One region of the Leptolyngbya sp. GGD genome, then DNA from elsewhere that is predicted to be linked to it. Evidence: riboswitches for the same ligand, from Rfam matches in the RefSeq annotation. Region 1 holds a riboswitch; the other holds the start of a gene.

Region 1 (11,230 bases):
AGATACTTTTCTCCTCGATCTTTGAGGATTTTCAAGCGATCGTTATTCTCAACTGCTCCGGTTAAAAACAAGATTGGAATATTCATGGTTTCCAGATTTTGACGGAGCAATCTCAACACATCAAATCCATCAAAAATAGGCAACTCGAAATCACTAACAATCAGGTTTGGGCGTTCCTCCGTTGCCAGTTTGATTCCTGAGCTTCCATCTTCTGCTTCAATCACTCGATAGCCTTCTAACTCAAGCATCTCTGCCAAATTCGCTCGAAGCGCAGCATGATCTTCAATCAGCAGAATAGTCTGTATCATCATTGAGACAGTAATGATTACTAGAAAAACAATTTGTAGAGCTTGATGCGTGTTGCTGACCCTATCAGAAAATTGTAGAAAACTAGAGAACCATCATTACTGTTCTTCAATTTACATTTTGAGTTAATCTCGCTTCCGGTGAGGTGCACGCCCAAATAGATGCGTCAAACTTGCGAATCGATCGCGAATCTCGTCATTCAACATCTCCGATCGATAGCGCCAACCCCAATTCCCCTCTGCCTGGCCCGGAACATTCATTCTGGTATTCGCCCCCAACCCCATTAAATCTTGCATTGGGATGATCGACAGAACTGCAACCGAACTCATGGCGACTCGAATCAAATCCCAATGAATTCCCTGCTGTCCGATACAGCCCATATAGTTCCAAAGATTGCCCCGCTCATAGTCTGAAAGCTGCTCATACCAGCCGATCGTTGTATCGTTATCGTGCGTACCTGTATACACGACACAATTACGAGGATAGTTAAATGGCAGATAAGGATTGCCCGGATCAGACCCAAAAGCAAAGTGAAGAATCTTCATGCCTGGAAACTCATACTTATCCCGTAATGCTTCTACTTCCGGTGTAATCACACCTAAATCTTCTGCCAAGATCGGTAGCTTTCCTAACTTCGTATTGAGCATCTGAAAGAACTGATCTCCTGGCGCTTCGATCCAGTTCCCATTCATCGCTGTCTCTTCACCTTGCGGAACTGCCCAATAAGCCTCAAGCCCACGAAAATGATCAATCCGAATCCAGTCCACCAGATCTAACATGGCTTCAAATCGCTGCACCCACCACTTGAAATCTGTCGATTCCAGATAGTTCCAGTCATAGATAGGATTACCCCAAAGCTGTCCTGTTGCACTAAAATAATCTGGTGGTACACCTGCCATCAGTTCAGGATGTCCGGTCTCAGGATCAAGCCGAAAGTTCTCCGAGTTTGCCCAAACATCCGCACTATCATGTGCAACATAAATGGGAATATCTCCAATAATTTGCACACCATTTTCGTTGGCATGTTCTTTCAGCGCCACCCACTGTTTGAAAAACTCGTATTGAAGAAATTTCTGGTAGTAAATTTCTTCTTGCAGTCGGATTCGAGCAGCTTCGATCGCATCCGGTTTCGACTGCATCAATTCGGGTTCCCACTCATACCAACTCTTGCCGCCGTTCTCATGCTTCAGTGCCATGAACAACGCATAGTCTTCTAACCAGAAGGCTTTTCTTGTACAAAAATCGGCAAAATCGCGCTGTTCATCACTCTGATGTTTAAAGGCATCGCAAGCCTTTCGCCATAACGGAGCCTTGAACGCATAGACGCGATCGAAATCCACACAATCGATCCAAAATCCATCAGCATTCGCAAAATCCGATTCTTCTAGCAAGCCGCGATCGCGCAACGCCTCTAAACTAATCAACAACGGATTGCCTGCCATTGATGAATAAGATGCATAGGGAGAATTTCCATATCCCGTAGGACCTAATGGCAACACTTGCCAATATTGCTGTCCACTCTGCACAAGAAACTCAATAAATCGATGAGCTTCGGCTCCTAGTTCTCCGATTCCAAATCGACCGGGAAAGCAGGTAGGATGCAGCAAAACGCCACTTGATCGCATTAAAGGCATAGTAATCTAGCAGGAAAAGGCTGTGAGAACTGTAACATGAGGCGGAGAGGACAAAATCCACCGCAAGAAGAATCAAGATTAATTCGGAAATCGTAATTTTTTATGGCTCATCGCAATCCTGCTCCCACCGTTGACATTATCATCGAACTCATTGATCGCCCCCATCGCCCAATCGTGCTGATCGAACGCCTCAATCCCCCACATGGATGGGCAATTCCCGGCGGTTTCATCGATTACGGAAATTCGGCTGAGAAAACCGCACATCTTGAAGCCGAAGAAGAAACTGGACTGCACATTGAACTCATTGATTTACTGGGAGTTTATTCTGATCCCGATCGAGATGCGCGCCAACATACGATGAGCATTGCGTACATTGCCACTGCCAAGGGCGAACCCAAAGCAGGTGATGATGCCAAAAATGTGCGGATTGTCGAGATTTGGGAGATCCCTGAGAATTTATGTTTTGATCACGATCGCATTTTGCACGATTATTTACAGTACAGAAATTATGGAATGCGCCCAAGATTATGAAAAAAGTAATTCGGACTGATGCGGCTCCGGCTCCGGTTGGTCCTTACAATCAAGCGATCGTGGCTCAAGGTTTAGTCTTTGTCGCAGGTCAAATCTCACTCGATCCGCAGACGGGTGAAATTGTCGGTGCTGGCGATGTTGCGGCTCAAACCGAACGAGCCATGACCAGTTTGAAAGCCATCTTAGAAGCGGCTGGTTCGTCGCTCGATGATGTTGTCAAAACCATGGTCTGCTTGAAAGACATGAACGATTTTGCGGCAATGAATGCGGTCTATGCCAAATATTTTGATGAAGCAACTGCACCCGCAAGAGTTTGTGTGGAAGTCGCTCGCTTGCCAAAAGATGTTTTGGTTGAGATCGACTGTGTTGCAACACTGAAAGATTAGGAGAACTGCGATCGCTCTTGAACCTGATTCACAAGCGAGAGCGATCGCATCGAAGCGCGATGGCTGGAAGATTCACATCACAAGGTAAATGCTTGTTCTGGAACGGGTATGGGCTTTTGTCGATTTGAATATTGGAAATTAGTTGTGTGAGATTCAATACTCTACCAGATGAGCAGTCTTGACGTTTTTTGCAAGTTTCAATTTCTCCAACAGTCGAATCGTCAACCATATCAGATCCACTTCCCACCAGCGCTTGCCAAACTGCGCCGAAGCTTGATAAGCATGATGATTGTTGTGCCATCCTTCTCCGAAAGTCAGCAATGCTGCCCACCAGCAATTCGTCGATCGATCATTGACCGCATAGTTCCGATAGCCAAAAGTATGACATGCACTATTGACAAAGCACGTACTGTGAAAGCCAACAAACAATCGCGCAAAAATGCCCCAGACTACGAAGGGCATTCCACCGAGACCATAAAGCAAAACAGCTAATGCAATCTGTAAAGCAATGTAGTGCTTGTGGCAAAACTGATAAAACGAATCATGAGCAATATCTTGAGTGAATCGATGCAGTTCTGAATGAGATGGAACCTCGTGCATCAGCCAACTGATATGACTCCACCAAAATCCCTGAGTCGAATCATGTGGATCACCCGTACGATCGGCAAACAAATGGTGCATTCGATGATAGCCGACCCAACCCTTCACGGCTCCTTGACCTGCCAATGTGCCACACAAGATAAAGAAGTATTCTAACCATTTGACCGTTTTGAAACTGCGATGCGTTGCTAATCGGTGGAATCCTAAAGAGATTCCTAGTCCGATCGTCAGCCAATGCAAGAATAGAGCAACTCCAACGGCTGACCAACTAAAATAAGCGGGAGACAGTGCAAGTAAGGCTCCTAAATGCAAGAAAACAACAACAGTAATTACAGTCCAACGAGGACGTGGAGAAGTCAAACGGACATCGGTCATGAATTTTGCTCAAACGGTTTGGATAAAATCAGCGTGATCACTCAGCACGATTGCGCTCTGTGGCTTCTAGTTGAAACTCACTCCAACGGTGCTGCACTTGTTTATAGCAATCAGCAGGAGAGACTTTTAGGTTTTGCAGTAGACTGACCTGAACTTCGCGATCCCGTCTCGCCAGAAGCACGATCGCTTGAGTTGGGTCATACGTCGCGATTGCCTCGTGAATCGCAACCCCAGCTTGGCTATCAACTTCAAGCATTCGCAAATATAGCTCGACTTGTGCCTGCGCGACGAACTCCTGCTCAAAGACTACAGAATCAATACTCAAATTCATTGAAGCATTGATCCGATTCGTAATCTTGCAGGTTACTAGTCCTCGCCCTAGTCTCAAATAGCCATTCCAGCTAGTGAACCCTATCTGCAAAAAATTCTGCTGAATAACCAGATCTTGCCAGTGATCAAAATGCGATCGCAAATCATAATGTTGAAACCTCATCAACTTCCCCTGAACTGCAAAATAGGGAAGCAAATCCGTTTTAAGAAACTAAGAACCATCATCATCCGTACCTCGCAGATGAAACACAACAGACATACCTCTTAAAGAGGCGCTATGCATCGGCGGGCATCCTGACTCAAAGAACACAGTTCTTATCACAGTTGCGGGACAGCGTCGGGTTTGCACCGAACTTTCCCCCTTGCGTCTAATGGCTGATTCCCATCAGAACCGATACTCATCTAGAGAGTAGCACGATCAAGCAAAATTAGACTCATCTTTGCCGCACTTCACCCACTCAAACTGGATTGAAAATGAGCCAATCATCTAAATCGTTTACTAAAGTAGTCTCTGAAGGCTCTCACATTTTGCACAGATCCACATATCGGTTACATTCCATGTTGTTGACGAGAATACCAAATCGCTAGTTAGCCGTCCTATTGTTCGCTGATCTAAAAAGCCGCGATTCCTCGGAACCGTTGCCTCTGAGCTATCGTGTCGCGTAAAACTCTAACGCTATGCCCGATAAAGATGAGACTCGTTCAGAAATTAAACTATCAAGTTGACCATTAAAACGAAACACACGATCGCTCATCCACGCGCAATACAGATTCTTGCTGAAATGCCTGTTTATAAGCGGCTCGAATCTGATCAATCTTCTTGCTACTCTCAACATTCATCGGATACAGTAGCGTCAAAAGTTGAGAGTTTTCTGCCACAACCTTACCCTGCGAATTCCGATATTGCCCCTTCGCGGCTACCCTTGTCAGCCCTTCAGGAAATAGCGGAGTCACAACGCGATCGACAAATTGCTGAAATTCAACCTGAGTCACTTCTGAGCGATCGGGTTTCGCGAATCCAAAAAATAACTCTGTTCGCATAAAAGCCTTGCCATGCGGTTGCAACTGGCAAGATTGATCCACAGATTCATCAACCTTTGCGAAAACCAGCAGCGGCACAATCAGCCCGACTGCCACTCCTAAAATTAAGTGGAATCTAGATTTCATCACATCAACCTCAACTCTCTCTTCTCTCACGTTGAAGTGGAATTCTTCATGCAATCCCTAGATTTTGTAAAACCTCAAAAAATCGATAGCTTGAATCGATCTCTGAGTGGGAATACTGAGACAAACCGATGGCAAACGGATAATAGGGAGCATGTGGCGCAAGCTAGATAATATCGTTCTAAATATCAGAACCTACGCCGATCTGAGTCCTGACCTCAGCATTCGACGACAGATCAATCAGGCAATGCGAACTCGCCCCACTCGCACATCCGAGGATTGGTATCGCTCATTTTGGCAACCGCTTTCAATTTCTCAAGATCTGGCAATTTTCGTTTATCAGCAAATGGAAGCGTATTCCGGGTTGCAATTCGCAAAAATTACCCCAAGCGATCGCTTAACCGAGGATCTTCAACTTCCTCTGGTGTGCTGGTTCGATTGGGAATGTACCTTATGTGAGGACTTTCACGATCGCTTTGGCATTGAAATTCGCGATCGTTTGGATATTGGTATGCTGCATACCGTCCGAGATCTTGTTATATTTCTGAATCAGCAACTTTTATCGGTCAATTGCTGATGCCTGATTCATATCCGCGCAATCTCGTGGGTTACGGACAAAATCCACCCCATCCCCAATGGAAAGATCAAGCCAGAATCGCAGTTCAATTTGTCATCAACTACGAAGAAGGCGGCGAGAACTGCGTCCTCCACGGTGATCCCGCCTCGGAAGCATTCTTGTCAGAAATTGTTGGCGCGGCTCCCTTCCAGGGAATGCGCCACATGAATATGGAATCTTGTTACGAATACGGCAGCCGTGCCGGATTTTGGCGGTTATATCGCATGTTTACATCACGCAGAATTCCAGTCACCGTCTATGGTATCGCTATGGCATTAGAGCGAAATCCCGAAGCCGTTGCTGCGATGAAAGCCGCAGATTGGGAGATTGCCAGTCATGGGTACCGCTGGATTGAATACAAAGACTTCTCAGAAGAAGCTGAACGAGAGCATCTCAAATTAGCGATCGACATTCACACCCGTGTCACAGGCAGTCGCCCACTCGGTTGGTACACCGGGCGCAGCAGCGAGCATACCGACAAACTTGTAATTGAGGAAGGCGGCTTTCTCTACAGTTCTGACAGCTATGCCGATGATCTCCCGTACTGGGTCAATACCGACCAAAAGCCGCATCTGATCATCCCGTATACGTTGGACAACAATGATATGCGGTTCGCCACGTCTCAAGGGTTTAACTCTGGCGATCAGTTTTTTGCCTATCTTCGTGATGCGTTTGACGTGCTTTATGCAGAAGGTGAAACTGCACCAAAAATGATGAGCATTGGCTTACACTGTCGCTTAGTTGGACGACCTGGACGAGCCGCTGCACTGATGCGATTTTTGGACTATGTGCAGCAGCACGATCGCGTTTGGCTCTGTCGTCGAATTGATATTGCTCGACACTGGCACGAACATCACCAACCGAAATAACCCAGAACGCGGATGCCTTCCCGTTCAAAATTGATTACTGTGTTACTATCGAAATCAAAGCGTAATCATAATGAGTCCGTTTAAGGAGCTAATGGAATGACACAAGCGATTGACCGGATGCAGTTGGACAATCCACAAGAATGGGATTTATCTGATTTATATCAAAACTTCAGCGATCCAAATTTCTCTCAAGATTTAGAGTCGTTGCAGCAACAAGCCAGCGAGTTTAGGGATGCACATCGCGGCAAGGTGAAAGATTTGAGCGCCGATCAATTAGCAGAGTGTTTTAAAACATTAGAAGCGATCGCTGAAAAATCCGGCTATCTCTATGCGTTTCCTTCGCTCATCTTCTCCGCCGACACCCGCAATACCGAAGCCAAGCAATTTCTAGATAAAGTCATGGAAGCGCTCACAGGCGTTGAAAACCAGCTTCTTTTCTTTGATCTCGAACTGCAAAAATTAGATGCTGCCAAATTTGAAACCCTACAAAAAGCTCCTATCCTAGCAACCTATCAGCATTATCTCAATCGCATTGCAAAGTATCGACCCCATACACTCTCTGAAGAAGTTGAACAGACTCGCAATCAAGATAGCTTAACGGGACGACAAGCATTTATCCAACTGAGATCAGTTCACCTGGGCGAACAAGAATACGAACCTATAACAACTCCCGATGGTCGCATCGTCAGCACCGAATCAGAACTGAGTGCATTGCTCTATCACCCCGACGCAGAAATCCGAACCGCAGGCTATCAATCTGTTCGGAAAGTCATGAAACAGCATAATTCGCTGTATGCTTACATTTTGAATTCCGTAGCACAAGATCACAAGATCGAAAATCAGATGCGCGGCTATGAGTCTACTTTGCAGAAGCAACTGCTAGCAGATGAAGTTTCTGAACCTGTATTTCGAGCGATTATGCAGGGTACAGGCGATCGCTTTGATCTTTTCCAGCGCTACTACACTCTAAAAGGTCAAGCTCTAGGACAAAAAATCCGCACAGCCGATCTTTATGCTCCCTGGGGAACTGAAGCAACCCCACCTGTCACCTATAAAACAGGAGTCGAAACGCTACTTTCTGCATTAGATCAGTTTGATCCGAACTATGCCCGTCGAGCAGAAGAATTCTTCGTGAAAAACTGGGTCGATGCAAAAGTCCGCCCTGGCAAACGTGGTGGTGCATTCTGTTCCTACACCTACGGCAAACATAGCTATCTATTGATGTCATACACCGATGACTACAATTCGTTGTTCACCCTAGCACACGAAATGGGTCATGGATTGCACTTTGCTTGGATTGACGATCGACAAACCTACTTCAACAGCAATCCTCCAATGGTGCTAGCTGAAATCGCATCAACATTCAATGAATTGCTGTTGCTAGACTATCTGCTGAAACAAGCTAAAGACGATAAGGCTTTGACGAAATCATTGATCACACGACAACTTGAAGATCAGTTAAATCTATTATTCCGACAAAGCACAATTAGCCGTCTAGAGCTAGCTGTTCATGAACGTGCCGCTCAAAGCAGTTTTGATCACTCCTTTGTCAACCAAGAATGGATGAAATTATATCAAACTCTTTGTGGTGATGCAGTTGAAGTTCTGCCTGAACATCAATACGATTGGGCAAGAATCGGACATATCTACTTCAAGCCCTTCTACTGCTATCAGTACACAGCATCAAACATTGTGAGTCTTGCTTGTTATCAGAAGTATCTCGAAGTTGGGAAAGACTTTATTCCTGGGTATTTAGAGCTACTTGCCGCAGGTGGCAGCCTAGACCAAGTGACTGCACTGCGTCAGTATGTTGGCGTTGACATTGAAGATCCCGCAACAATCCGGGGAGCTTTAACCTATGTTGAGAAGCTACTAGATCAGTTGCAAGCTAGCCTGTAAATGACTTAAACAAAGAAGCTCCAGTGAACTGTAATTCACTGGAGCTTCTCAGAATTTATCCAGCTCTGTCAACTGCTACTTATGCCGAATATTGTTATATAATTCCGCATACTCTTTAGCTGATTCCGTCCAAGAATAGTCATACTTCATTCCCTGAATCGCCAACTGATTAAAGACCTGCCGATTCTGTCCCCAAAGATCAAAAGCTCGTCCCATCGCGGACTCTAAGGCATAGTTATCCTTGTCATAGAATACAAATCCGTTTCTCTCTTCAGGTGGGTGATTTTGATCATAATCATGATCGAATACCGTATTGATCAACCCTCCCACGCCTCGAACAATCGGCACAGTTCCATACTTCAAACTGATCACCTGTGTCAGACCACAAGGCTCAAAGTTACTCGGCACAACAATCATATCTGAGCCTGCATAGATTAAGTGCGATAACTCCTCATTGAATCCAAGCTCAATATGACAATCGGGATTATTATTCAGAAACTCTTTCTCATGTCTGAACCATTTGTCGATCGACGACTCCGTTGCCGATCCTAATAAAACATACTGTGCCCCTCTTTCTAAGGCATAGTAAATCGAATGATGCACCAAATGCACCCCTTTTTGATCATCTAATCGTCCAATGAAACAGACGATCGGCTTATCTGAATCTTCTAACAACAATCGCTCTCGCAGAGCCTTTTTGTTATAAGCCTTTTGATCAAATGTTTCCGCCGAGTAATGATAAGGCAGATATCGATCGTTCTCAGGATTCCAGAAGCCATAATCCAATCCATTCAAAATTCCAGAGAACTTATCTTGATGGACTTCTAAAGTATGTCCTAATCCATAGCTCACATCTGTATGTCGAGCTTCCCAGGCATGATGAGGTGAGACAGTTGTTACTGCATTTGCATAAACAATTCCACCTTTCATAAAATTGATCGAAAACGGATTAAAGTTATCTCTCAATTTGTCATAGCTGAAATAGTATTCAGGTCGTCTCAACTGCACTGCTTCGAGAACTTGCGTCCCCGCAAATCCTTGATGCTTAAAGTTATGAATCGTATAGCAAACTCGCTGATTTGCCATTCCGTGATACTTATAAATCTCGAATAGCATCACCGGAACCAAGCCCGTTTGCCAATCATGACAATGAATTACATCGGGTCGCTTATTACTTTGAAGCAAAAACTCTAATGCCGCTTTGCTAAAGAATGCAAACCGCATGTTGTCATCATCGCAACCGTAATAGACTCCTCGATCGAAGTAAAAATCTTCCGAATGCGGCTCAATAAAGAAACAAACCCGACCATGCACCCAGCCGCAATACACCGAACAATGAACCCACCCATCAAACCAGGGGACATATAAATCTCGATATGCATCGTGCAGCCCCCAGATATGGTCGTACCGCATGCAGTCATACTTAGGCAGAATCAACTCTACACAATGCCCTTGATTCTCCAATTCCCGGCTCAGACCATAAACCACGTCCCCCAAACCGCCCGCCTTAATCACTGGCGCACACTCGGAGGCAATTTGCACAATATACATTTCTATCCCCCTAGTTAACAAAAATTCATTTTTTGATGTCTTTATTCAATACGTAACCTTGATTTTTTGCAAGTCGCCTCAAAACTTAAACCTCTTTTGAGAACGTCTGATCTAAGATCTGACCCTACAGACTCAAGGATCTCCCCATGGCAACCACGCTGACGACCTCTAGTTTCCCACCGATCTGCGGTTCGGAAATCTCCTATTCCTCTGATCCCGTTTTCCTTCCCACCACAAATCTCCGCATTGACTCTATCCAATCCGCCTTCGCTTGTGCCCTCCACATGCACCAGCCCACGATCCCCGCAGGCAGAAACGGCGAATTGATCAGCAATCTCCAGCATATGTTCGAGCATCCAAACGATGGCGATAACCACAACGCAGCTCCCTTCGCTTGGTGCTATAGCCGTATAGGAGAATTTATTCCTGAACTGGTTTCTCAAGGCTGCAATCCTCGCATTATGCTCGACTATTCTGGTAATCTCCTCTGGGGATTTCAGCAAATGGGGCGTGACGACATTTTGAATCATCTCAAGCGAATTACCTGCGATCGCGAATTTCAACCCTACGTCGAATGGCTCGGAACGATGTGGAGTCATGCCGTTGTCCCTTCTACGCCCATTCCTGACCTGAAACTCCATATCCAGGCTTGGCAACATCATTTTGCATCTATCTTCGGCGACGAGGCTCTCAAGCGTGTCAGAGGCTTCTCTCCCCCAGAAATGCACCTCCCAAATCACCCCGACACACTCTTTCAATACATTAAAGCCTTAAAAGAATGTGGTTATCAATGGCTGCTTGTCCAAGAACATTCTGTAGAATGTCTCGATGGTTCGCCCCTACCTCATGACCAGAAATACATTCCTAATCAACTGGTCGCGCGCAATTCAAATCACGAAACAATCTCAATTACTGCATTAATCAAAACTCAAGGTTCAGATACAAAATTAGTGGCTCAAATGCAGCCTT
Region 2 (11,230 bases), 960 kb from region 1:
AACACTGCCAAACTCCAAGCTTCGGCTCTCGGTGGTAAGTTTGCACCCTTGATCATTTTTTCGATATCTGGCAGATTCCGTAATTCATTGTGCTCATGTGCGTGATGATGCTCATGATGATGAGAATGCTCGTGCTCGTGATGATGGGAATGGTGATCGTGGTGATGATCAGAATGATGGTGCTGATTTTGATGATGAGAATGCTCGTGCTCGTGATGATGGGAATGGTGCTGCTCAGATTTCAGCATCACATGAACTTTCGTAGCGCGTTGCCCATTGCGTTGAACGGTTTCGGCTTTCAGTTGATATTCTTCTGAAATTCCTAAGCGATCGAGTCTCTCTGTCAGATAGGCTAGAGGAACACCCAAATCAACTAGTGCGCCGAGGCACATATCTCCAGCAATTCCAGTCGGACAATCTAGATACGCAATCTTGCTCATTACACTTTGAAAAGGGTGAATTGACATTTTCCACATTACACCCGCACTCGCTTATGGCAACGCTTTACCGACTCCATCCCGACAATCCCCAATCCCGCACGATCGACCAAATCGTGGCTGAACTCCGCAACGGCGCAGTCATGCTCTACCCAACCGATACCGTTTACGCGATCGGGTGCGATCTCAATTCAAAATCTGCCATTCAGCGCGTTCGGCAACTCAAACAACTCGCTAACGACAAACCGCTGACCTTCCTTTGCTCATCGCTATCGAATATTGCTCATTATGCGGTCGTGAGCGATCGTGCCTATCGCATCATGCGCAGTCTGATTCCTGGCAGTTACACGTTTCTTCTGCCTGCCACCAAACTCGTTCCAAAATTGGTGATGAGTCCGAAGCGCAGAACTACCGGGATTCGAGTTCCCGATCATCCGGTCTGTCAGGCATTGTTAAAAGCGATCGACAATCCGATCATTTCCACGTCTGCCCATATTCCGGTTGAAGATGAAACGGTTCCGCTCAAAGTCCGTGACCCTGAAAATCTTTCTTTACCGGAACTTTTTGACAGCATGGATCGACTGGTGGATGTAATTGTCGATACGGGACAAGAACCGACTCAACTGGTTTCAACCATTTTGGATTTAACAAATGACGAGCCTGAAATTGTGCGCAAGGGATTAGGATGGGAAACTGCTGCAGACTGGGTGTTGGAATAACAGCCATCGCCCAACTCTCGCCACTTTGGTGACTGTCACGACTTGGGGGGTACACTCGATTCATCCTCTTATGCGATCGAATGCCCTTGAACTACGAACACTTGGAACTTTGCGACTCTCAAACGGGACAAACACTTTATACCAGCCTCACATCGTATGTAACCAGACCAGAAACTGACACACGATTTGGGAACTCTTCCCGAAGCGCTGCTGGATCTGCGTGTAGCGACTGATGTGCACTACCAAGTCAGGATTCTCATGAAAGCAAAGTCTACCCAATCTACCCCGCGCGATTCTTCTCTGCTGACAGTACCTATGCCAGAAACAGATATCGCTGCCAACGCAGTTCAAGCCCAACTCGATCGCACTGCACAGCTTGCGAGTTTGCTTAAAACCGAGATTGAAGCTGAGTTAAACATTCAATCGAATACGATCGCACAAGTCGCTCACCGCATTGCGACTGAAGTCGATCGCATTTGCAGTAAGAGCGATCGCATTCAGTCATCTGGACAGATCAGTTCATGGCGGCTGACGCTTGCCCGTTACCGTTCTCAGAAATGCGTGCATTACTATCAGCTTGGCTCTCAGCGCGGCAGAGTTGAGCTTCATAGCAACCTGAGCACGATGGTGTATCGTCCGATTGCTCCTGCTCATTTGCAACTGACCTTTCAAGCTCGTTACACCCTGATCGAAGATTTTTTACAAGGGTTCTATACTGAGTCTCTAAGAGCTTTTCGGCGTGAGAATGAACTACCTGAAACCTATCAGCCTCGCACGAAACTAGAGCTAGCAGAATATATGGCGTTTACTGAGCAATATGCAAAGCGCCGCATCACGTTGCCTTCTCAACATAATCAGCAGCTCATTATCTTACGCGCTCAGCGGTTTGCGAGCCGACAACCGCAAGAGATTGCAGTCGATATTGAAACTGCAATGGAAACTGCAAAAAACGATGAAGCAGACACGTACGGGCGATCTGCAGTGATGCAGATGATTCGAGAGCAGATGGTTTCGGACAAAGGCGATGGTTCCGAGTCGGTCTTGCGCGATCGAGTTGTGATGGAACTGATGCACTATCTAGAATCGCAAGATCAAAAGGACTGTGTAGACTATCTCACCTTGAAGCTACAAGACCTCTCTGTTCCAGAAATTGATGAGATTCTAGGGCTTACGCCTCGCAAGCGTGACTATCTCCAACAGCGCTTTAAGTACCACGTCGAAAAGTTCGTCACGTCTGGCAATTGGAAGCTGGTGCATGAATGGTTAGGTGCAGATTTAGATCAAAATTTGGGTTTGTCTCCGAATCAGTGGGAAATGTTTCTCGATACGCTTTCAGACGAGCAACAACAGTTGTTGCAATTAAAGCGATCGGGTGTGAGTGACCAAGAGATTGTGCAGATCCTCAAATGCACAACCAAGCAGCTTCAGAAGCGATGGGGAGCATTGCTTGATGTCGCGAGACAACAACGCAATCAAGCCAAGTAAGCTGCTCGTTCAAGTTTGGTCTAGTTCAAGTTTGGTAGTGCGATGGGATGGAATGTCAACCATCCCATTTTTTTGCTTTAGCGACAGGTACTGGGTGCTTTGCGAGGTCCGATATTGATGCGATTGAACTCAGACAAGTTTAGGGTAGAAGAACTAAACGCATTTCCCGCATTTGACCAAGTGCCTAGTTTCAGATATCCTGGCGGATCAAACGGTTTATTTTGCCGCGATCGTCCCTCTGCATCTGAAAATCGCACAGGCAGATTTACCACTCCTGAGATGGTATTTCCTTTCACAGTTCCGGTCATACATATTGCTAGATCATCAGGGCGGGCAAAGATTCCAACAATTCGATTGCCTGCTTTAGTAAACAGAAAAGTAAAACTTCCGGGTCTGAGCTGCTTGTCAGTAACATTCATCGAAGGCGCACCGTTCCAGTATCGATATGAGCCATCGACGAGATCAGCGATCGCTGCACCTGGCTGAGGCGTGCTTGATTGAGGTGGACTTGATTGAGGTGGACTTGATTGAGGCTTATCTGCTCCAACTGATCGGCAAACGAGCAAATCGTTAAACGGCTTAAACCCTTCGGGGTCAGAAAATCCGCGCAGTTCAGTAAAGAAGGTCGGATTACTCAACATTTGCTGCCGAACAGCGGGAATCGTAGAGTTGTAGAAAATCATTTTACGCGTTTGTTCGATCGTCACGGGCTGACCTACACCTACTGGAGAGGGCAAATTCGTGTAAGTGACTGCTACATTTCCGTCTGAGGTAGACTCTAGTGTGAACAATGCCCGCATGGCTAACGGACTAGGCTGACCTTCGCGAGATTGAATTTGGCACTGAGTCGTGACAGCAGCTTGAGCCGGGGTAGATAGAGCGATCGCAATGATTCCTGAAAGGAAAACACTAACCTTGAAAAAATTTGACATGAATGATGATGGATGATCAAAAACCTCTGTGATAGTAAGAGATTCTAAGATCGATGTGTTGAAATTGATAAATCTCAACACATGCAATTCCAGCTTATCAATGTGCATGTCTAGCTTTTGGCTTGCTATCTATGCACCTAAATTAAGGCTTAGGCGTGCCTTTCAACGCTTCTTGAGCCGAGATGCCATCGCCTTGAAAGCCGAAATACGAGAGAACAGCAGCAGCCTCCGCACGGGTTACAGGGCGTTTCGGTTGAAACAGAGTCGTGTAAGCAAATGCTCGGCGGATATTCGCTTGATCGCCATTCTGAAAGTCAGCATAGATAGCTCTCAATGCTTTTGCATCAATTTTGTTCGCATCTTGGAAGCCCCAGGATTGCTTGACAGATTCGATCGTGGCATTTGGCAAAACTTGACGAGTATCGACCGGAATCTTCCACAAAATCAAATCCTCGCGCGTCAGTGGTGCATCGGGACGAAACAGACTTGCGGTTGAATCGCCAGACAAAGAGCTTGGAATCAATCCTGCTTCAGCTAAGCCTTGAATTGAAGCAAAGTCAGGATCTTTTGTGGGAACGTCTTTAAAAGCAGGCGTTGAGGATTCAACCGCTAACCGAATTTGACGAGCAGGACGAGTGCTGTAAATGCGGTTATTCGCAGCAACGAGCCATCGCGCATAGACCCGTCGAGTTACATTTTTGTTTGGTTCAAATACAGTTGATTCATTGGCTTTTGCTGAATTGCTATGCGTGAGAATCCCTAATTCAGCCGTCTCTTTGACCGCTTGGCGGAGAGCTTGCGGTGCTTTATCGAGATCTGAGAAGGAACTAGAAGAATCAACAGTCGGAGCCGGAGTGGCAGAGGGAGTCGGACTCGGCTCTGTCGTTGTTTCAGGAGAAGGAGTTGGAGAGTCAGAAGGCGAAGGACTCGGAGAAGCTTGTGGGCTAGGCGAACTGTTTGTCAGGCGCGGATCTGCGGACAACGCATCCCGAACTGAATTCGCAGCGGGTGTGTTAGAACAACTCGCGAACAAACATAAGCTTACAAGTCCAAGCGTAATCTTTTGCAACGACAGCACGATCGATTAAATCCATGACCACGTTTCAACACTAGCGCAAACTGCGATCGATGTGGGGATGATCTCTATTCGCGATCGTCATCCAAGATTTTTTGTAAGCGCGATCGCTCCAAAACGTAATAGTCTGAAAGTCCCGTGCGCGCTGCTTCGATCTCTTGAGATTCTTCAGAAAAGATCTCAAATTTTTTGATCCACCAATCGAATGCACTGGGAAATTTTACCTTTTCTTGAGCAGCTTGCAAGAGTTCTAACGCTCGCTCTCGAGTCGGGCTAGCATCGCGATCGCAGCCTGCTTCTTCAGGATGTAAGATTGCACAGGCTTGTTCTCTTAATTTCTGACGAATTTCAGAGGAAGAGAGTCTTAAACAATCCGGTGAGATATCACCGAGCAACAGTCCGCGATCGGTATAGAGGAAAATGCGAATATTGCCAACTTCAAATGCGGCATTGGTAACAGTACAGAGAAGCAGTTTGGGGCAAGAAGGCAGCTTCCGGTCTAGTCGAATTTTCATATAGAAGAGAAGGGCAAAACGATGAGAGGCTTCTAATTCTTTTAACTTAGCGGATTTAGTTTAGGAGATTGGATTTATTTTGCAAAACTCCATATTAAAAACTGTTCATTTAGATTCAGATTTTTTTATTTTCTGGCGTTTGTCTGACATTTTTGCCCTATGATCTCTCTGACGATCGATTAAAATTTCTGTCCAATTGCCCGATGCCTGACATAATACGTGACGGAATATCGTGTATTTAAGGATACTAAGTAGGTATGCAACCTGTCTCTCGATCGGATGTGCTTTATGTAATCGATCACTGCTGGATGGTCGAAGATCCAGTGATAGATGAATATGCGTATCGATTCCGATTGATTCAAGATCGGCATTGGGCAGAGTTTAATCAAGCGTTTGCCTGTACAGATGAAACTCAGTACGAAGATATGGCGCGGCATCTAGATCAAATTCGTGAGGAACGCGATCGAGCCGAAGAGATTTTGTATTGGTTATTTCTGGATTCAGAATTGCGTCGGCAGGGGAAGACTGTGCCGGATTTGTGGGAAGCACAGCAGGCGCAGGCATAGGCGTTTTCGGGAATTGGGGAGATTTTGAAGATTTAGTTGAGAATTAGGGCTGATTTGGGTGTAGCCTTTCTCGGATTTGATGGATGATCGGATGTCTGCCGTGCTGTTGCTCTAGGTGGTTGAGCAGTGAGATCAGGTCTCCAGTGAGCGGAACTCCGAGTTTTAGGTGGTCTAAAATCGATTTCTGAGCGAAAACAGTTTGCGGAGTTCCTTCTAGGGCGAGGGTTCCTCGATCGAGCACAATCACCCAATCTGCCCAGCGATAAACCCACTCTAGATCATGCGTTGCCATCAAAATGGTTGTGCCATTGGCATGAATGGTTTCTAAAGTCTGCGCGAGCATTCGAGTGTGGAGTGGATCGAGATAAGCTGTTGGCTCATCTAGTAGCAATAACTCAGGCTTGAGAACCATGACATCTGCTAGGGAAACTCGCTTTTTCTGCCCTAGGCTCAAGTGATGAATCGGATGATGAGCGAGTTCGGTTAAACCAAATTCGGCTAGAGATTTCGCGATCGCAGGTTCGATCTCTGATTCTGTCCAGCCTAAGTTACACAATCCATATGAAATATCTTCTGCAACAGTTGATGCGATCAACTGCTGTTCGGGGTTTTGAAAGACTAAGCCTACTTTTTGCCGAAGTTCGATCAGCGATCGGCGATCGTAACTCAATGTCTGACCTTTCCAAGCAATCGTGCCGCGTTGTGGCTTGTATAAACCATTTGCCAGTAGAAACAATGTGGTTTTACCACAGCCATTTTGCCCAATCAAAGCCGTTCGTTTTGCGATCGGAATCTCTACCGTCAAGCCCTGAATCACAGGGTTTTTGGTTCCGGGATACGTATATTCGACTTGATCAAAGGCTAACGACATAGGCTGATAAGAAGCAATATGAGACATCCTAAACTAGCTTCGATCGCATAGCGTCGAGAAGGGCGATAGGTTCGTGGCGAATAGACTCGAAATTCCCCATTAAACCCTCTTGCTGCAGTGGATAAAACGAATTGTTGATAGTTCTCCATTGTTTTACGAAAAAGCTGACTGATCAGCAGACTCAAGCTATAAAACCAGCGTCCGACGCTGCGATAACCATTGCGCGAATGTTGAGCAATCCAAAGTTCACGAGCAGTTGAGAGCAAAATAAAGATGAATCGGTACATCAGCATCAGCAGTTCTGTGAGTACCTCTGGACATCTGATTTGTTTGAGAACTTGTAATATTTCTGTAAATGGGGTTGTGAATAAGACGAAATATAAGCACGACACTGTCGAAAGTGTCCGAGTCAAGATGACGACAGCTTGTAAAATCCCTTGCTGGCTCAAATAAAAGTAAGTCGATCCAATTGAGAAACCCAAAACTGCATCGCTTGCCGAGCGATCCGCAATCCCCAGGATCAAGGCTGGAATACTGATCAGCCAAAACCCGATCGCAAGACTAAGCAACCGTAAATAGATACGATAGGGAATTTGAGCATAGATGACAATCCAAATTCCTAGCCAGATTGCGATCGCGATCTGAATGATTGGAGTTGCAATCAGAGCAATCAACAGTACGATCGTTGCAAATAGTAATTTATGTTGCGGTGGTAGTTGTCGTAATCGATTGCGATGAGAAAGCGTATCCAGCCAAAGGTGCATGGTTTTATTTACCTTGCGATCGCCCTTTATACAGCCCGATGACATATCCAAGTACACCTGCACCCAATGCTGCTTGCGATGCAAAGAGTAAACTTGCAACTTCTGTACTCGCAGGCTCAAACATGGGCTTAAACCAGGGTTCATAAGTCGGATGGCTCTCTTCGATCAGTTGTTGTGCCTGTCCATCTGCTCCATTAAACTCTGCTCGCACAAACACCAAAGGAGCCACAGTGAGGAGAATGACTGCGATCGCAAGGAACCAATTCTGTCGCGTCGATGATTGTCTCATGTCTTCATCAAGTTTAAGGTTTCCAATTCAGTCCGATTGTAGGTCTGTAGCCAATTCCAGACTAAGACCGTGAGTAAGCCCTCGCTAATGGCTAAGGGAATTTGAGTCAGCGCAAAAATTCCAGCAAACTTTAGAAATGCAGCCCATACTCCACCCGTTGCTGCCGGAAACGCCAATGCCAACTGGATCGAAGTTGTGACATAGGTTAAAAGATTCGCGAAAGCTGAAGCTAGGAAAATTGCAGCTTTTTGATTCCCAGTTCTCAGCACTAAATGATAAATACCGTATGCGACGAAAGGTCCCACGATCGCCATTGAAAACAAATTGGCTCCGAGCGTTGTCAAGCCTCCATGCGCTAACAAAACGGCTTGAAACAGCAGCACCAATCCCCCTAAAACGGTCATTACCGCAGGTCCAAATAAAATTGCGCCGAGTCCAGTTCCCGTGGGATGCGAGCAGCTTCCTGTCACGGAAGGAAGCTTTAACGCAGATAAGACAAATGTGAATGCGCCAGCTAATGCTAAGAGCAGTTTCAATTCAGGATTTTGGCGTGTAATCCGCGTCAGCGATCGCAGTCCAAACGCAAAGAACGGCAGCGAGATCGCCCACCAAAATGCTGCCCACTGAACAGGCAAAAAACCCTCTGCAATGTGCATTGCTTGGGCTGGAGTTGCTGATCCCAATACTAAATACAAACTCAGCCCTGCCATTGCAGCAAGGCTCATCCATTTCCGAGTCCTCATTCTGTACCTCGCAGAACTAACAACCGTAAAGCTGGTGGGCATTCTGGCTTAGCGAAATCTCGCTTTACAGTTGCGGGACAGCGGCAGCTTTGCACTACACTTTCCCCAATCCAACTTTATTTAAGGTGTGACTCACTGTATCACTATTAGTCGAGTTTTTTGGTAGAGTTTTGTCGAGATGTAGAAATCTTTTAATCTATGACTCCAGAGGTAGACCGTCCTGTAACTGGGCTGATAATGTACAAGCACAGGAGTTGCCAGTCGCCTTATGTTAGAGCCATCTACCTTAAAATCGCCGCTGAAGCCCAATCGGTTACCTGTCTTTTTTGCATCCTCGTCTTTATTTCCTGATCTTCCAACGTTCCAGCAAGCAAGTAGAACGCTCACGTTCGATCAAGCACGACTGACAACAGACTTACAACCCCCTTCGGGCAACACGCAAGTGACTAGTGCGATCGCTCAATTGCCCCCTGATTTCTCGAATTCCCTAAACCGAGAAATTGTCACGAGCGGTTTAACCGCTTCCAGCGGCGATCAAACAGATTCGGTTCAATCTGCTCAAGATATCGTTGTCTCCATCAGCAGGTTGGTCAAAGAGATCTCAGGCACAGTTCCATTCGCAGATGGCACAATCGACGTCGATCTTTCAACTTCAGCAGGAGCAGTCCAAGGCTCGATCGAGTTTGGTAATGGGGCGCTTGTGTCCAATTTAACAACGCCTTTTGGAAGTTATTTTTCATCGATCGACTTCAAATCCTCTGATCAATATCCATTCAATTTCAACGGCACTCCAGGCATTGTCAATCTAGACGATGGTTTAGTCATCTTGGATTTCCAGCCTGAAATTCAAGATGACGAAATCGCAATTCCAATTAATGCACTCAGCGGCAATGTCACCTTCAACGATGGACAAGCGATTCTGAATATTCCAACTCCTTTTGGAGCATTTGCAACAAATTTTGATCTATCAGCATTAGTCAAACCTAGCACCCTGCAAGCTTCAGGAACTGTGACTGTGCAAGATGGAACGCCTCCGATCGAGATGACGGGCGATTTCGGCATCATTCAGACCACGCTTGACGTTCCAAAATTAGTTCAAAACGCTGGCTCAATCTTTGCAACTGTAAGAGGCACGATTCAGATGACGAATGATGCGATCGTCTACGATTTCAAGACCTCCATTTCGTAAGGCATTGAATTTAGCAAATTCTATCAATAGAAAACGAGGAATGTTGTTTGTAGCTCTATTCGCTAAATTCTTAAAGAGAGATTAAAAACAGCGTAAATGATTATGGTGAATTTGAAAAAAACGATAGGAGTCTTCCTCGTGAGCGTTTCCCTCTTAATCGGAGGTGCTGCACTTACAAGTTGTGGCAGTGGACAATCTGAGACTGAGGCAAAAGAAGAGTCATCCAAGGAGCAAGAAGCCTCAAATCAATCTGAAGATGACGATGAAAAGCGCCAAGAAGACAAAGCTAAGGATAATGATAGCGATGATGAGAAAGATGGCGAGAAATCCAACGCTCGCAACAACAACGATCGAGAGAATGACCAAGAAGATCGCAAAGAGAGCAAAGACAAAGACGACGGTTAATCTATTGCTCACATGAATACAATAGTAGGAGTATAGAGCAATCAGTGATGATGCACGAACCCCTACTATTTTGCTTGGGTACAGTTGTCTGGATACAAATTGGATCGCATTCTCCTCAACCGTTGCTTATGAATCCGTATCCATTCCTAAGCGCTTCTGAATTTGCTTGATCGCTTTGTACATCTCAGACAAGTGGCTATAGACAGCAGACGATCGTAGAAAAATTCGATGATCGACCGCAGGATAACCCGATACTGTTTGTCCTGCCGCCACGCTGGCATGAACTCCAGTTTTTGCAGAGGCAACCGAACCATCGCCCATCCGGCTCTCATTGCCCACACCGACCTGTCCTGCCAAGATCACGCGATTGCCCAGTACAGATCCCCCGGCAATCCCAACTTGAGCGGCAAATGCACAAGCCTCTCCAGTTTTGACTCCATGCCCAACCTGCACACAGTTATCAATCTTTGTATTACGCCCAATTCGAGTCTCACCGACAGAAGGGCGATCGATCGAAGAATTGCACCCTACTTCAACGCCATCTTCGAGCACGGTACAGCCTGATTGCTCCATTTTCAGCCAGCCTTCACGAGTCGGCACAAAGCCAAAGCCTTCTGAGCCAATCACTGCCCCTGCATGAATCACACAGTCTGCACCGATTTGAGCGCGTTCGTGAATCACACAATTGGCATGGAGAACTGTACGATCGCCAATTATCACGTCTGGGTAAATGACAACACCCGGATGAATAACAACATCATTGCCAATTGTCACGTTGGCTTCAATCACAACATGCGCGCCAATCGCAACGTTTTGACCAATCTGAGCAGACGGATCAATGATTGCAGACGGATGAATTGTTGCGGCAGGTTTGTAAGGTTGGTAGAAAAGCGCGATCGCTTGAGCAAACGCATAGCGCGGATTGCCTACAATGATCCAAGCTAAACCGCGTTCTTTCGCGATCGCTAGTAATTCCTCATTTGCAGGCAAAATCACCGCAGCAGCTTGGGTTTCGCGAAGCTGCTTTGCAAATTTCAGGCTTTCAGAATAGGTCAGCGTATTCGGCTTACTATCAAGTACTGCGGAAACTCCTGAAATTTCTAGATCAGGTGTTTCGCTACTACTCTTCACGGATTGCCCTAACTTTTCTACCAGATCCTTAAACAGCATTTACTCCTCCACTCGGTTTAAAAAAGCAGCACATTCGACATGAGCCGTCTGCGGGAAAAAGTCCGCAGGC

Evidence for each region. Region 1 has a riboswitch for cobalamin ahead of OU814_RS00040 (hypothetical protein). Riboswitches for the same ligand answer to the same signal wherever they lie in the genome.
Region 2: another riboswitch for cobalamin. It lies ahead of OU814_RS04465 (energy-coupling factor ABC transporter permease); the one in region 1 lies ahead of OU814_RS00040 (hypothetical protein).

The regions. Positions count from the first base shown of each region.
Region 1 covers NZ_JAPQKE010000001.1:1,173-12,402, reverse strand. Annotated here, with positions in the region: gene OU814_RS00065 (response regulator) at 1-311, opposite strand, end outside; gene malQ (4-alpha-glucanotransferase) at 432-1,940, opposite strand; gene OU814_RS00055 (NUDIX domain-containing protein) at 2,043-2,471, shown strand; gene OU814_RS00050 (RidA family protein) at 2,468-2,857, shown strand; gene OU814_RS00045 (acyl-CoA desaturase) at 3,011-3,832, opposite strand; gene OU814_RS00040 (hypothetical protein) at 3,870-4,325, opposite strand; cobalamin riboswitch at 4,430-4,573, opposite strand; gene OU814_RS00035 (DUF3574 domain-containing protein) at 4,892-5,329, opposite strand; gene OU814_RS00030 (hypothetical protein) at 5,481-5,903, shown strand; gene puuE (allantoinase PuuE) at 5,903-6,811, shown strand; gene OU814_RS00020 (M3 family oligoendopeptidase) at 6,908-8,710, shown strand; gene glgA (glycogen synthase GlgA) at 8,786-10,261, opposite strand; gene OU814_RS00010 (glycosyl hydrolase family 57) at 10,408-11,230, shown strand, end outside.
Region 2 covers NZ_JAPQKE010000001.1:963,997-975,226, reverse strand. Annotated here, with positions in the region: gene larC (nickel pincer cofactor biosynthesis protein LarC) at 1-440, opposite strand, end outside; gene OU814_RS04510 (L-threonylcarbamoyladenylate synthase) at 494-1,156, shown strand; gene OU814_RS04505 (HetZ-related protein) at 1,415-2,641, shown strand; gene OU814_RS04500 (hypothetical protein) at 2,719-3,573, opposite strand; gene OU814_RS04495 (S-layer homology domain-containing protein) at 3,716-4,651, opposite strand; gene OU814_RS04490 (hypothetical protein) at 4,717-5,163, opposite strand; gene OU814_RS04485 (hypothetical protein) at 5,421-5,729, shown strand; gene OU814_RS04480 (energy-coupling factor ABC transporter ATP-binding protein) at 5,773-6,600, opposite strand; gene cbiQ (cobalt ECF transporter T component CbiQ) at 6,591-7,364, opposite strand; gene OU814_RS04470 (energy-coupling factor ABC transporter substrate-binding protein) at 7,369-7,653, opposite strand; gene OU814_RS04465 (energy-coupling factor ABC transporter permease) at 7,650-8,396, opposite strand; adenosylcobalamin (AdoCbl) riboswitch at 8,385-8,524, opposite strand; gene OU814_RS04460 (hypothetical protein) at 8,665-9,585, shown strand; gene OU814_RS04455 (hypothetical protein) at 9,724-9,990, shown strand; gene lpxD (UDP-3-O-(3-hydroxymyristoyl)glucosamine N-acyltransferase) at 10,117-11,160, opposite strand; gene rlmD (23S rRNA (uracil(1939)-C(5))-methyltransferase RlmD) at 11,161-11,230, opposite strand, start outside.